2 regions of the Pseudomonas sp. OIL-1 genome follow, and region 2 is predicted to be linked to the other one. Evidence: predicted binding sites of a transcription regulator. Region 2 holds the regulator's gene; the other holds the start of a gene.
What was found. Region 2 encodes FliA, which starts transcription of late flagellar genes. Its sites were predicted from a motif close to CTAAAGTTTNNNNNNNNNNNGCCGNTAA; they were not measured.
Positions count from the first base shown of each region.

Region 1: flgM (flagellar biosynthesis anti-sigma factor FlgM) is a predicted target of FliA. The motif match lies at 3,146-3,173, and genes of this name have one in related genera.

Region 1 covers NZ_CP048629.1:2,459,313-2,466,775, forward strand. Annotated here, with positions in the region: gene G3M63_RS11480 (MFS transporter) at 1-1,136, shown strand, start outside; gene G3M63_RS11485 (flagellar brake protein) at 1,443-2,189, opposite strand; gene G3M63_RS11490 (flagella synthesis protein FlgN) at 2,306-2,764, opposite strand; gene flgM (flagellar biosynthesis anti-sigma factor FlgM) at 2,789-3,109, opposite strand; gene flgA (flagellar basal body P-ring formation chaperone FlgA) at 3,252-3,962, opposite strand; gene G3M63_RS11505 (chemotaxis protein CheV) at 4,085-5,023, shown strand; gene G3M63_RS11510 (protein-glutamate O-methyltransferase CheR) at 5,057-5,884, shown strand; gene flgB (flagellar basal body rod protein FlgB) at 6,245-6,649, shown strand; gene flgC (flagellar basal body rod protein FlgC) at 6,652-7,092, shown strand; gene flgD (flagellar hook assembly protein FlgD) at 7,106-7,463, shown strand, end outside.
Region 2 covers NZ_CP048629.1:3,803,943-3,811,405, forward strand. Annotated here, with positions in the region: gene G3M63_RS17485 (chemotaxis response regulator protein-glutamate methylesterase) at 1-791, opposite strand, end outside; gene G3M63_RS17490 (chemotaxis protein CheA) at 827-3,085, opposite strand; gene G3M63_RS17495 (protein phosphatase CheZ) at 3,098-3,889, opposite strand; gene G3M63_RS17500 (chemotaxis response regulator CheY) at 3,909-4,286, opposite strand; gene G3M63_RS17505 (RNA polymerase sigma factor FliA) at 4,466-5,203, opposite strand; gene fleN (flagellar synthesis regulator FleN) at 5,203-6,030, opposite strand; gene flhF (flagellar biosynthesis protein FlhF) at 6,541-7,463, opposite strand, start outside.

The DNA of each region.
Region 1 (7,463 bases), 1.3 Mb from region 2:
ATCGTTTGATTGCGAGGGTAGGGCATATACGTGCGTTCGTGGCCAGCGCTGGCGTAGTGACCGCCTCGGTGCTGGGGCATGCGCTGTCGGAAAGCGTTCAGTTGTGGTTGTTCCTGCGGGTCCTGGTCGGCATGGCGATGATGTGTCAGTACATGGTTCTGGAAAGCTGGCTCAACGAGCAGGCTGAATCCCACCAGCGCGGAACGGTGTTCGCCGGTTATATGGTGGTAACCTTCCTGGGTTTGATGCTCGGTCAGTTTGTGTTCACCCTGATGCCGGAGCTGAACATTCGCCATATCCTGTTCGTCGCCATGTGTTTCTCTCTATGCCTGGTGCCAGTCGCGGTAACCAAGAGCTTGCACCCGGCCCCCCTGCACCCCGCACCGTTGCGCATCGGTTTCTTTTTACGTCGCATCCCGTTGGCACTGGCAACTGTTGCCGTATCGGGTTTGTTACTGGGCTCGTTCTACGGGATGGCGCCGGTATACGCCTCAGGCGTTGGGCTGGAGACGTCTCAGGTCGGTGTGTTCATGGCTGTGGCGATTGGCGCGGGGCTATTGGCGCAGTGGCCGGTTGGCTGGATGTCTGACCGCCTTGATCGCAGCCAGATGATTCAGCTCAACGCCATTATCCTTACTGGCGTCACCCTGGTGATGGGGCTGGCAGTGGTCCCAGGCTATGCATTGCTGATACTGACGGGGTTGTTCGGCATGCTGGCGTTCACCCTGTACCCGCTTGCGGTGGCGCTGGCCAACGACCACGTCGGGCCGGAAGAACGGGTGTTGCTGTCGGCGATGCTGTTAATCACCTTCGGGCTCGGCGCCAGCGCCGGCCCCTTGCTCAGTTCGGCGCTGATGAAAGTCGGCGGCCCGGGAATGCTCTATGTGTTCATGGCGATATCCAGCATGTTTCTCGTTATCAACGTACGCCCGAGCCGTGTCACGGGAGAGCACCTGCAGGCCGAGCCGAGTCATTACATGCCTGCGGCGGGTAACCTGGCGAGCTCGCCACTTTCCGCAGCGCTTGATCCGCGTGTTGATGAGCAGTTTGTCGAGGATCATATGCGGGACGAGACTGATAGCTATCCAAGCACAGCGGACCTTGATGCCGACCAGGAAGACCATCGACCGGGGTGATCTGATCCGGGCGCACTGCTGGTCCTGCGGTGGGCATGCTTTTCGGGCGTGTCGAAGAGGTTTGATACTGTCGTAGACATCGGCGTAGCGCCGGCGCGCTACACCCCCAAGGGGCGCCGAACTGGCACGCGCTTCGGGCACGTTCGGGCGTGTTCACGGGTTCTGATGCCGCTGCAAATATCAACTGTAGCGCAGGCGCACTCCTGGGGTTGGTGAGCGCCTGCTCGCCGACAGGGTCAGGGGCCCTGCAAATCGTGCCATAGCACAAGCGCGCCACACCCTCGAGGTGGGATGCCTTCGGCTACATCAGAACAGGTCGTCGCGCTTTTCCAGGCGGCGTGCTTCACGCTGCAGGTAGTTGACGAAGCGGTCCACCTGCCGCTGAGCCTGAGGGCCGGGCTGTCGAAATCTGAGACCGACATAGGATTCATCCCGGTTTTCGTCATACGACACGTGGCGGACTTCGACCGCAATATCCAGTGTTCCGGTCTCAGGCAGATAGAGCTGGCAGGCCTCGATGACGGCGCCCGGGTGTAGCGTCCGAGTCTGGTCTGAAGCAAGGAGCGCCTTGCACCCGGTAGCTGAGATATCGAACAGGTGGCCGCTCAGTTGAATTTTATCGCTTTCCAGCGTCACACCTGTTTCCAATGTCCGTTGGACCATGGCTCGGAATGCGCCACGCTTCTGGTGATAGATAAGCTGTCCAGGGAGGGCGGCGCAGTAAGCGGGTGCCCCTTCCAGAATAACTCGCTGCGCTGCGGAGCAATGCCAGCGCAGGTGAACGCCTTCATGCCAGGCATCAATCCGAAATGACTCACCTTCTGTGATGTACCGATCGCCTTCCTTCGGGACCAGTTCATCTATCCAGAGTTGATGGTTTGCCGGGTCGACTGCAACGATGAAACTCTGGAATTTCTGGCTACGTTCGGGAAAGCTGACGATCAGCTGATCGCGCGATTGCAGCAAAGTCTTCAGCAGTGCATTGATCTCGACGGGCGAGCGGACTTCCCTGGGTGGCTGCGGGCCGGTTTCTGGCACTAATAAGCTGGACACTGGAGAATCTCGACAATAGGCATGGCAAGGGAAGCATTGTATAGCATGCTGGCTATGGGCTACCCACTCCTTATGCGCCTTGTTGCTGGCTAACCTGGTCTCGCCGTGGCGGGACCCTAAGCCTTGATTATTGGCCGCTGCGAATGGCTGCGCGTAGCGAGGCCCTGGCGGTCGTAAACAGCCTGGCTTGATTCGCCCTGGTTGCGCAACAGATCAAGCAGATGGCTGTTGGCATGCTGGCTGTGGCGTACCAGCCGCGCGTTGCGCAGATTGGCATCGCGGCAACGGGTCAGGTGCTGTCTGAGCGACTGGTAGCTTTCGATCAACTCCATCTGACCAAGCGGCTCCAGAAAAGCTTCCATGGTTTGCTCGGGTATTTTGCCCAGCTGACGCGCCTGATCGTTGATCTGCTGGTCATGGCTGTTCAGCGCAGACACCAGAGGAGCCTTGCTGGTGAGCAGCGACTCAAGCGTAACCATGTCGTTCTGTATCAGCGCCTGCTGTTCTCTGTCGAGCAGTTCGACGAACTGTTCGCAGTCACTGACGGCCTGATCAAATAGCTGCTTGAGCGTCATCTACGTCTCCACCGACCCGAAGCGTCAGTCTTCGAGTCCCAACAATTTATCGGCAATGCGGCCGCTGTCCGGCTTGTAACTGCCGTCCGCTATCGCTTGCTTGAGCTGCGCTACCCGTTCGCTGTCCACTTCCGGCAAATCCTTTAGCCGTGCTTCGATCGATTTCATTTGCTGGGCCTGATCGCTCAGCTTGACTGACGACTCACCCGAGGCGGATTTATCCACGCCCGGCTTGTCAGCTGCGTTGTTTTCCACAGCCACGTCGCGTTTGCCTGCAGCCGCGTCGGCCTGGGCTGTGCGCCCGGCACTGTTGGCTCCGTTGGCAGTGTTGAAGTTGATAACCATCGCTTTATCCTCAGACTGAATGCTTCGCTAATAGCTGTAACGGCCGAGGCAGCTAAACCTTTAGTGAATTGTGCGAAAACTATGTGGACTGGTTCGCATTTAGCATTCCGAATGCGCAGTATAGCCAAGTTCGCCAGAGGTATCACATTGCCACCGACACCTGGCCGGGGGCGACCACTCTCGCGCTGACCGTGCGGCCGGAGCGCGTATTCCTGACGCGAATCTGCGAGCCTACCGTTCCGCCCTCCAGCGCTTCTCCGGGCATTTTTACCGATATCTGCGTATTGGCGGCGCTGATCACGACCTTGTCGCCACGTTTAACAATTTCATCCTGCTCCAGTTGCGCTGGGCTGACAACGGTATCGGCGGCGATCGGCCTGCGCAGACGCATCCCCACGGCTTGTTGTGGGTCGGTCAGATAAGCGCCGTTGAGCAGTCCGGTGTCGCGTTCCATCAGGGCGACATCACTCGCGCTGATAACATCCTGGCGGCCTAACGGACGCACCGCGACCAGAACATCCTCAAACAGGCTGACCTGCGCAGGAACGAACAATCGCCAGCGTACATCGCTCTCGCAGGAAAGGCGCACAGTGACGCGTCCCACCGGTACAGCCGGGCTTTCCAGGCTGGCTTTCAATGCATCGTCAGGGCAGACCGCCAGACGCAGGCGCGGATCCAGACGGTTGACCTCAATACTGTAGCGAGCCTGGCGGGTGCTCTGCTGCAGCTGCGTTTGAATTTCGCGCTCAAGAAAAGCCGTGGTCGCGCCGATAAGCTGATCTATGAGCGGGCTGGCAGACAGGCTCGCGGAGAACAGCATGGTCAGCGCGGCGCAGTGTGTACTGAAACGCATACAGGAAACCTTAGAAGAGATGGCGCCGGGTTTATGTCGCTTTGCACCCCTGCAGCAAGAAATGTGCCGCGCTCCAAAAGCTGCACCTGACAAGCCGTACCCTATAAAGTGAGGAGTCACCGATGGCTGGCGTAATGGACTCGGTCAACCAGCGTACCCAGCTGGTTGGCGAGAATCGCCTTGAATTGCTGCTGTTTCGTCTGGCCGGCAACCAGCTTTACGGCATCAACGTTTTCAAGGTCAAAGAAATACTGCAGTGCCCGAAGCTGACCGTCTTGCCACGGCTGAACCCGGTGGTGCGCGGCGTTGCACATATTCGCGGCGGAACCTTGCCGATCATTGATCTGCGCAAGGCGATCGGCGGACCGGGTCTGGCTGATCTGGCGAATACCTTCGTCATCATCACCGAATACAATTACCGCGTGCAGGGCTTTCTGGTCAGCGGCGTCGAACGCATCGTCAATCTGAACTGGTCAGAGATCCATCCACCGCCCCGGGGCAGTGGCCGTGACCATTATCTGACCGCAGTAACCAGGGTCGAGGATCGCCTGGTCGAGATAATTGATGTAGAGCGGATCCTGGCCGAAGTGGTGCCTTTGCAGGAGAATGTCAGCGCTGGCGTTATTGATGAGCAGGCTCAGGCTGCCGCAGTTTCACGCAGGGTGTTGATTGTTGATGACTCCTCAGTGGCACGAAAGCAGGTGTCCCGTTGTCTGCAAGAAGTAGGTGTGGAGATCGTTGCTCTGAATGACGGGCGTCAGGCGCTGGATTGGTTGAAAGCGTTAGCTGATTCCGGCGAAGACGTATCGCAGAGCTTGCTGATGATGATATCGGATATTGAAATGCCGGAGATGGACGGGTATACCCTCACCGCTGAAGTGCGGAACGACCCACGTCTCAAACGTTTGCACATAATTTTGCACACATCCTTGTCCGGCGTATTCAACCAGGCAATGGTAAAAAAGGTAGGAGCGGATGACTTTCTCGCGAAATTCAAACCGGACGAGCTTGCCCGTCGGGTTATCGACAGGCTGCACGCGCCGCGCGGCGGACCTGGCTGACAGGGCGCCTTATTACTGGATGGGGCGGATCGTTTGACGTCTGAACAGCAGTATTTCCATCAGTTTCGTGATTTGCTCGAGAAGTCCTGTGGCATCGTTCTGGGTGACAATAAACAATACCTGGTGGCCAGCCGGCTCAATCGGTTGATGGAGCAGCAAGGCATAAAGCATCTGGGGGAGCTGGTTCAGCGTATTCAGAGCCAGCCCCGCGGGGGTTTGAAAGAATCGGTCATCGATGCGATGACGACCAACGAAACCCTGTGGTTTCGTGATAGCTATCCGTTCGAAGTGCTGAAGAATCGTTTGATACCTGAGTTCATCAAGTCCAATCCCGGTCAGCGCTTGCGTATCTGGTCAGCTGCCTGTTCTTCAGGGCAGGAGCCTTATTCGCTAAGCATGGCGATTGACGAGTTCGAACGCAGCAATCCGGGCCAGCTGCGCTCAGGTGCGAACATCGTTGCGACTGATCTGTCCGGCGGAATTTTGACGGCAGCCAAAAGCGCCGAGTATGACAGTCTGTCAATTGGCAGAGGGCTGGCCCAGGATCGATTGGTTCGGTATTTCGACAATCCCTTGCCGGGCAGGTGGAGGGTCAAGGCTCCCATCCGCAGCCGCGTCGAGTTTCGCGCGCTCAATCTTCTCGAAAGCTATGCGGCCCTGGGTAAGTTCGACATTGTGTTTTGCCGGAACGTACTCATCTACTTTTCTGCCGAGCGCAAAAAAGACATCCTCAGGCGCATCCACGCCACCCTGAAGCCCGGCGGCTATCTGATGCTGGGAGCCTCCGAAGCGTTGAACGGCCTGCCCGAGCTGTACCAGATGGTGCAGTGCAATCCCGGGATCGTGTACAAGACCAGGTAACAGATATCGCGGCGTTGGCAGCGTCGCGCTTGGTTCTTGTGTGCGTCTTCTGCTGTCCCAGCCGGCAGTGTTTCAAGCCAACTCTGGTTCGCGGCGTCAGTCCATCGAGCAAAGTTGTGCCTGGTTAACTGGCGCAGAAACTTGCCGCCTGGCTTGTGGTGGCGCCGGTAAACCGTTGCCGCCTCCTGCCTTCCAGTTCCCTATCTCTTTGAAAGTTAATGCATTGCACTTATGGCATGCGATTTGCTTCGTCACTCTCAACTACGAAAACGGCGGCAATTTGCCGGCTTCAGAAATAAAGAGCTCAGAAATAAAGAGCTCAGAAGTAAAGAGTTCGGAAAAAAGAGTGAGGAGGCTGGGATGAGCTTGAGTTTCGACCGAGCACTTGGATTGCACGAAAAGGCGCTGGCTTTCAGGGCTGATCGCGCCGCCGTGCTTGCCAATAACATTGCCAATGCCGATACCCCCGGTTACCAGGCGCGGGATCTGGATTTTGCGGCCGTTCTCGAGGCTGAGAAAACCGGAGCAGGCAAACCTTTTCAGGCGAGCCAGACCCATTCCCAGCATATGGCAGTGGACGGCTTTATCGATCAGGCGGCAGGACTGCGTTACCGCACCGCGGCGCAGCCATCCATTGATGGCAACACGGTCGACACCCAGGTCGAGCAGGCCAAGTACGCCGAGAATGCTATCGAGTTCCAGGCCAGCTTCACCTTCCTCAACAGCAAATTCAAAGGGTTGATGACAGCCCTGCGCGGAGATTGATCATGTCCCTTAGCCAGGTCTTCAATATTGCCGGTTCCGGCATGAGTGCCCAGTCACTGCGGCTCAATACTGTCGCCAGCAATATCGCCAACGCCGAAACGGTTTCCAGCAGCGTCGACGAAACCTACCGTGCGCGCAATCCGGTATTCGCCACGGTATTCAGTCAGCAGCAGAATGGCGGAGGCTCGCTGTTTACCCCCGAGCACGAAGCGGGAAGCGGGGTGGAAGTGCGTGGCGTCGTCGAATCCGATGCCGAGCTGCAGCCACGCTATCAACCTGACCATCCGATGGCTGATGAACAGGGCTATGTGTTCTATCCCAACGTAAACGTCGTCGAGGAAATGGCGAACATGATGTCCGCCTCCCGCTCCTACCAGACCAACGTCGAAATCATGAATACCGCCAAGACCATGCTGCAGCGCGTGCTGACGCTGGGCCAGTAAGGAGTTTCACTCTATGAGCGTCAGTAACAATCTCGCCGTTGGCGATAGCCTGCTGGATCAGTACAAGGTCGACCAGTCGCGTTTCGCCAAGGGCGACGAGCTCGGCAAGAACGAGTTCATGAACCTGCTGGTCGCCCAGATGAACAACCAGGATCCGCTGTCGCCCCAGGACAACGGCGAATTCATTGCGCAGCTGGCGCAGTTCAGTACCGTCGAAGGCATTGAAAACATGAACACCAGCATGGATTCATTGCTCAGCGGTTATCAGTCCTCCCAAGCCTTGCAGGCTTCATCGCTGGTCGGGCGCAGCGTCATCGTGCCGACCATGAATGCCATGGTCGATACGCAGGAAGGTATCGAGGGCCAGCTGG
Region 2 (7,463 bases):
ACCATCATCTGTTTGCCGCCGGGCGCCAGCAGTGCCAGGCCGGGGCGCAGCGCGTCGCCGTCCTGGGCTTCCCGTACGCTGATACGACACAGCTTGTCGAGCCGCTCGGCGAAGGCCTTGGTGAACGCCGCCGGCATATGCTGGACCAGCAACAAGGGCGCAGGGAAACTGGCTGGCAACTGAGTGAGCACTTTCTGCAGCGCAACCGGTCCGCCTGTCGAGGTGCCGATGGTGACAAGCCGGTAGCTTTTACGGCGCGGTGCCGGGCTGGCAGCTGGCGCAGCCGTGTTACGTGCCGGCGCAACTGGCTGGCGGGGCTCAGTGCGAGGAACGGCGGGGGAATGAACCGGGGCCACGGCGGGCGATGGACTGCTCAGCCCAAGGGAACGGCGATTGGTACGCGCCAGAACATGTACCCGCTCGCAGAGCAGTTGACGCACCTTGTCCGGATTACGGGAAATATCCTCGAAGTTTTTCGGCAGATAATCCGCGGCACCGGCATCCAGAGCGTCCAGGCTCACCCGCGCCCCTTCATAGGTCAGCGAGGAAAACATCAGGACAGCTGTCGGGCAACGCTGCATGATCTGCTTGACCGCAGTGATGCCGTCCATGACCGGCATTTCATAGTCCATGGTGATCACATCGGGATGCAGCGCGAGGGTCTGGTCGATTGCTTCCTGACCGTTGCAGGCGGTGCCGACTACCTGTATCTGCGGATCGCCGCCGAGGATTTCAGCAACCCGGCGACGGAAGAACCCCGAATCGTCGACCACCAGTACTTTCACCGCCATATTGACTCTCCCTGAGTACCTGCTCCGCGCAGCTATCAACCGCGACGGGCGTAACGCTTGAGCAGGCTGGGTATATCGAGAATGAGCGCAATGCGGCCATCACCGGTAATCGTTGCGCCGGACATGCCGGCGGTCCCCTGCAACATGCGACCAAGTGGCTTGATAACCACTTCTTCCTGGCCTACCAGCTGATCCACAACAAAACCGACGCGTTGGGTTCCGACTGAAACAATCACTACGCTGGCAGCTGAGCGCTCGGTCGTGTCTTCAGCGCCAGGCATAAGCCAGCGCTTGAGGTAAAACAGAGGCAGCGCCTTGTCGCGGACGATGATGACTTCCTGGCCATCCACCACGTTGGTGCGTGACAGATCCAGATTGAAGATTTCATTCACACTGACCAGCGGCAAAGCGAACGACTGGTTTGCCAACATGACCATCAGCGTCGGCATGATTGCCAGCGTCAACGGCACCTTGATGGCGATGCGGGTGCCCTGCCCCTTGGTCGACTGGATCGTGATGCTGCCGTTGAGCTGCGAGATCTTGGTCTTGACCACATCCATGCCAACGCCGCGCCCCGACACATCGGAGATCTCGGTCTTGGTCGAAAAGCCCGGCGCCAGGATGAGGTCGAAACATTCACTTTCGCTCAACCGCTCGGCGGCTTCGCGTTCCATCATGCCCTTCTCGACCGCCTTGCGCCGCAGCACTTCCGGATCCATGCCCCGACCATCGTCAGTAATGGTCAGCAGAATATGATCGCCTTCCTGTTCGGCAGCGAGCACTACTTTGCCCACGCGCGATTTGCCAGCGGCTTCGCGCTCGTCGGGCATCTCTACCCCATGGTCGACCGAATTGCGTACCAGGTGGACCAGCGGATCGGCCAGCGCCTCGACCAGGTTCTTGTCGAGATCGGTATCTTCACCGACCAATTCGAGCGTAATTTCTTTCTTGAGGGTGCGGGCCAGATCGCGCACCACGCGCGGGAAGCGGCCAAACACCTTCTTGATCGGCTGCATGCGGGTCTTCATCACGGATGACTGCAGATCGGCCGTCACCACATCGAGATTACCCACGGCCTTGCTCAGCTCTTCGCCGCCGGTGCTCGCACCCAGACGCACCAGGCGATTGCGCACCAGCACCAGCTCGCCGACCAGATTCATGATCTCGTCGAGTCGTGCTGTATCTACACGCACGGTGGTTTCTGCAGGGTGCGCATCGGCAGTGGCCGGCGCCTTTGCTGCAGCGGGCTCGGCCTGCTTGCCTGATGCAGGCGCAGGGGCGGGAGCGGGTGCAGGAGCTGGCCGGGAATCGGGCCTGGCAGCGACCGCAGCTGCGGCATCCGAAACTGTTTCGACTTCGTTCTTGCCCGGCGCTTTGCCGTTGCCATGCAGTTGATCCAGCAGGGCTTCGAATTCGTCATCGGTAATATGCTCGGAACCCACCGAGTCCGCAGCGGGTTCGGCTTCGGAGCCAGCTTGCGCCGCGTCTGTCGCGCCCGGCCCTTTGCCGGTGCCGTGCAGTTGATCCAGCAAGGCTTCAAATTCGTCGTCGGTAATGGCGTCGTCAGACGCGCCGGTGTCCGGTGTCGATGCGCTTGCAGCGGCCGCTACGGCCGCAACGGGCGGTTTACCGGCGCCGTGCAGTTGATCAAGCAACGCTTCAAACTCTTCGTCCGTTATCTCATCGCTATCGCTATCGCTACTGCCTGTATCCGCATTGCCGGCAGACACGGGCAAAGCGGATTCAACGGCCTCAGCAGAGGGCTCTGCCTGTAACGCATCCAGAAGTTTCTCGAACTCGTCGTCGGTGATGTCGCCTTCGCCGCCCGCCGCTTCCGGGACATTCACGGCAGTCGCTTCAACAGCCTGATTCGACGTGACAGGATCAGGGCTCGGGCTCGCCGCAGCGGGTTTCGCCAACAAGGCCAGCGCCTCAAGCAACGCCGGCTCGGCCGGCGTGGGCGCCTCGCCTTCACGCACCTCGGCAAACATGCTGTTGACTGAATCGAGCGCCTGCAGGACGACGTCCATCAATTCGGAGGTAACCGAACGTTCGCCCTTGCGCAGGATATCGAAAACGTTCTCTGCGATATGGCAGCAGCCAACCAGCGCGTCCAGCTGGAGGAAACCCGCCCCGCCTTTTACCGTGTGAAAGCCGCGAAAGATCGCGTTGAGCAAATCGGCGTCGTCCGGACGGTTTTCCAGTTCTACCAACTGCTCGGACAACTGCTCCAGGATCTCTCCGGCTTCCACCAGAAAGTCCTGAAGGATTTCCTCATCCGCGTCGAAACTCATGCATGTACTCCCTTAAAAACCAAGACTGGACAGAAGATCATCAACTTCGTCTTGTCCAGACACTACGTCTTCCCTTATATCGGCATGAATCTGCGGACCTTCACCTTTTTCTGGTGCTTTTTTCGGCTTCACGCCGTCGCCATGCTCGATGCCAGCAAGGCGATCGACCTGCCCTGCCATGCGCACCAGACTCACCAGACTTTCCTCGACATCGTGAACCAGCGTGGTCACACGCTTGATGACCTGACCAGTCAGGTCCTGATAATCCTGAGCGATCATGATGTCGTTCAGATGTGTCGAAACTGTTGTCGCGGACTGCTCGGTCTTGGTCAGAAATTCTCCAATGCGTCGGGACAGGTCACGGAACTCATCGGCAGCCATTTCCCTGCGCTGCAGACGCGCCCATTCGAGGCGCAGCGCGGCAGCTTCTTCACCGATTTCGGCAACGAAGGGCGTACTGCTTTCCACCAGGTCCATGGTGCGATTGGCGGCCTTGTCGGTGAGCTGCACGACATAATCAAGACGGTCCGAGGCGTCGGAAATCTTCGAGGCTTCGCCGCCATCGCCGAGCGCGTGGGATGTATCGATCTGGAAATTCACGATAGCGTTGTGTAACGCCCGGGTAAGCTGCCCGACCTCGTGGTAGAGCCCGCGGTCACGGGCCTGATTGATTGAGTGCACCACCAGTACTGCTTCGCTGAAGTTACCACTCTCAAGGTGATCAACGAGCTGCAGAGCATGCTCCTTGAGGGAATGTTCAAATTGCTGAGCAGTCGCCTGGCCGGGATCCTTGCTTAAAGCCATCTTCTGATACCCCGGTTGATTATTTCGGCTGGACGCGTTCGAAAATCTTTTCGATTTTTTCTTTGAGCGCCTGGGCGGTGAAAGGCTTCACCACGTAGCCACTCACGCCTGCTTGCGCGGCCTCGATAATCTGATCGCGCTTGGCTTCAGCAGTGACCATCAACACCGGAAGATGCTTCAGACGGTCGTCGGCCCGGACAGCTCTGAGCAGATCAATTCCACTCATACCCGGCATATTCCAGTCAGTGACCAGAAAGTCGAAATTACCGCTCTGCAACATCGGCAACGCGGTGTTGCCATCGTCGGCCTCCGCGGTATTGGTGAACCCGAGGTCACGCAGTAGGTTCTTGATGATGCGCCTCATCGTCGAGAAATCGTCGACGATCAGAATTTTCATATTCTTGTCCAAGTAGACCTCCGTACAAACCAGATAAAAGTGCAGGTTCGCACTCTGCTAAATTCATGTCTCCGAGCCAGAATGACTCAGCAAGTAAAACGCGCGCAGTGTACCGAAGCTGCTCAGCCAGCGGGCAACTCAGGCACCGTCGCTATATAGCCGGACCAGAGATCCGACTATCAATATTCGTTCTTCCAGGCAACCAGACGTGCCCGCAGCCGGGCTGCGCACTGCGTGTGCAGCTGGCTCACCCTCGACTCGCTCACACCCAGCACCGCGCCGATCTCCTTGAGGTTCAGCTCTTCGTCGTAATACAGGGAAAGCACCAGTCGCTCACGCTCAGGAAGGCCTTCGATGGCCTCGACCAGCGCGCCACGAAACCGCTCATCCAGCAGCTCGCCCTGAGGTTCACCTTCAGCGTGGACATCCGCCGCCGCGCCGGACTCGAGCAGATCCTCGAAGCTGAACAGTTTGCTGCCGGCCGTGTCGCCCAGAATCGCGTAGTAATCCTCAAGGCTCATCTCTAGTTCGGCCGCAACCTCCTGATCTTTAGCGTCGCGACCAAGCCTGGCTTCCACCGCGCGAATGGCATCACTGACCATACGCGTATTGCGGTGGACCGACCGAGGCGCCCAGTCGCCCTTGCGAACCTCATCCAGCATGGCACCACGAATGCGGATACCGGCGTAGGTTTCAAAGCTGGCACCCTTGGAATGATCGAATTTGCGCGAGGCCTCGAGCAGACCGATCATGCCGGCCTGCATCAGATCTTCCACCTGGACGCTGGACGGCAAGCGCCCGAGCAGGTGATAGGCAATGCGCTTGACCAGGGGAGCAAACTGCTCGACCAACAGATCCTGCTGACCCGCTGCAAGTTGGGTACGGTTGTACATATAGGCTCCACTGGCGGACGCGATCATGACTCTGCCCCCGAATGCTGGACCAGGCGCTCAACAAAGAATTCGAGATGGCCCCGAGGATTGACCGGCAGCGGCCAGGAATCAATTTTCTGCGCAATGCCGCGAATGGCCAGCGAGGCCTTGCTACGCGGAAAGGCGTCAAAAACCGCGCGCTGTTTCTGCACCGCTTTGCGCACCGATTCGTCGTAGGGCACCGCGCCGACGTATTGCAGCGCCACATCCAGGAAACGGTCCGTGACCTTGGTCAGTTTGGCAAAAACGGTGCGGCCTTCCTGCGGCGTATTGACCATGTTAGCCAGCACGCGGAAGCGGGTCATGCCGTGATCGCGATTGAGCAACTTGATCAAGGCGTAGGCGTCGGTGATCGAGGTAGGTTCGTCGCATACCACGACAAGAACTTCCTGGGCAGCACGCACGAAGCTCACGACCGAGTCGCCTATCCCGGCGGCGGTGTCGACAATCAACACATCGATATTGTCGCCAATGTCGCTGAACGCCTGGATAAGGCCGGCGTGCTGCTGCTGGTTCAGGTTGACCATACGCGCTGCACCCGAGGCAGCGGGGACAATGCGGATGCCACCGGGGCCGTCGATCAGCACGTCTCGCAAGTCGCATTTGCCATCAAGCACGTCCGCGAGCGTAGCCTTGGGCTTGATACCCAACAGCACGTCCACGTTGGCGAGGCCAAGGTCGGCGTCGAGCAGTACGACCCGACGCCCCAACGCCGCCAGCGCCATGCTGAGGTTGACGGATACGTTGGTTTTGCCGATCCCGCCCTTGCCGCCGGTGACCGCGATAACCTGAACCGGATGATTGCTGCCCATCTGTGTGGATTACCTTGTAATAAGAATTCGTTTTAGGGTCTGTTGCCGTTTCATCGCGAGCCGCGTTGCTTGTCAAATGGCGCAAGGCCGGGCGGCGATCCGCAAGGCGCGGGACGCAGGTAATGGTTGTTCCCTTGCCAAGTCCCGCAACGCCGCATGGCGTCATTTGACGCGCAACCTAGGCGGCCCCACCCGAAGGGACGGGACCCGTTTGCCGCAGCACTGCGTTACTCGTCACTCATTTGGAACAACCACAAAAACGCCTGGAGCGCTTTTGCGCGTAAGCCCTGAAGGGGTGAAACACATGGATGTGTTGAACAAACTTCATTCCTCGCGCCTTGTTCTGCACCAAACGGGCCTCCGTCGCGGCCGCGATGAAACGGCAACAGACCCTCGCAAATCTGTAAAAACCGCGCCGCCCATGCTGCAGTGCATTCGTCGACAGCACGCTCTTGCGGTTCGCTTGCTGGATCGCACCTTTGAGGCGAAATGCAGCTGATCCCCGCCTCTTCAACCTGCGTGCAGTATACCTGCAAAGACATTGCCCATTGCCTCATCGGCAGGCGCTTCGCCAGCATTACTGGCCATGCTCACCGCACGACTGACCAGCTTGTGGCCTACCGCCTGGCAAATATCATCCGGAATACGCTGGCCATCTGCCATATAGGCTACCGGCAAAGCTTGTTCCATAGCCAGACCCAGTGACTCGCCCAGCGTGGCTGCCTCGTCGATCTTGGTCAGAATACAACCGGACAGTCCGCAGGATTTGTAATGATGATAGGCAGACTTCAGCACCTGGTACTGACTTGTGGCGGCCAGCACCAACAACGTACGAACCCGTTGCCCCTGCGCCGCCAGTTCACTCAGCTGACTACGCAGCTGCGGATCCTGGCCCTGCATGCCAGCTGTATCGACTAACACCATGCGTTTGCCAGAAAACTCCTTGAGCACATCGCTCAGGCTGTTCTGTTCATCGACCACCCGCACCGGCACATTGAGGATACGTCCAAGCGTGCGCAACTGTTCGTGGGCGCCAATCCGGAAGGTGTCCATGGTGACCAGCGCAACATGCTGACTGCCATGCTTGAGCACGTAGCGTGCTGCCAGTTTGCCGAGGCTGGTGGTCTTGCCGGCTCCGGTTGGGCCAACCAACGCGATTACGCCGTTCTGTTCGACAAGTTCGTCACGGATAACCGGAATACTGTGTGCCAGGTGCGCCAGCAGCATGCGCCAGGCCTGACGGATATCTGTCACGTCTGCCACCTTAGCCATCAATTGTTTGCTCAGCTCTGCCGGCAGACCCAACTGAGTCAGCCGGCGCCAAAGACTGGCCTGATGCGGTCGCTGTTGGTTGATCTGGCCCCAGGCCATGTTGCCCAGCTGGGTCTCGAGCATTTCACGCAGCCCTGCGAGTTCGGCGCGCATTGCACCGA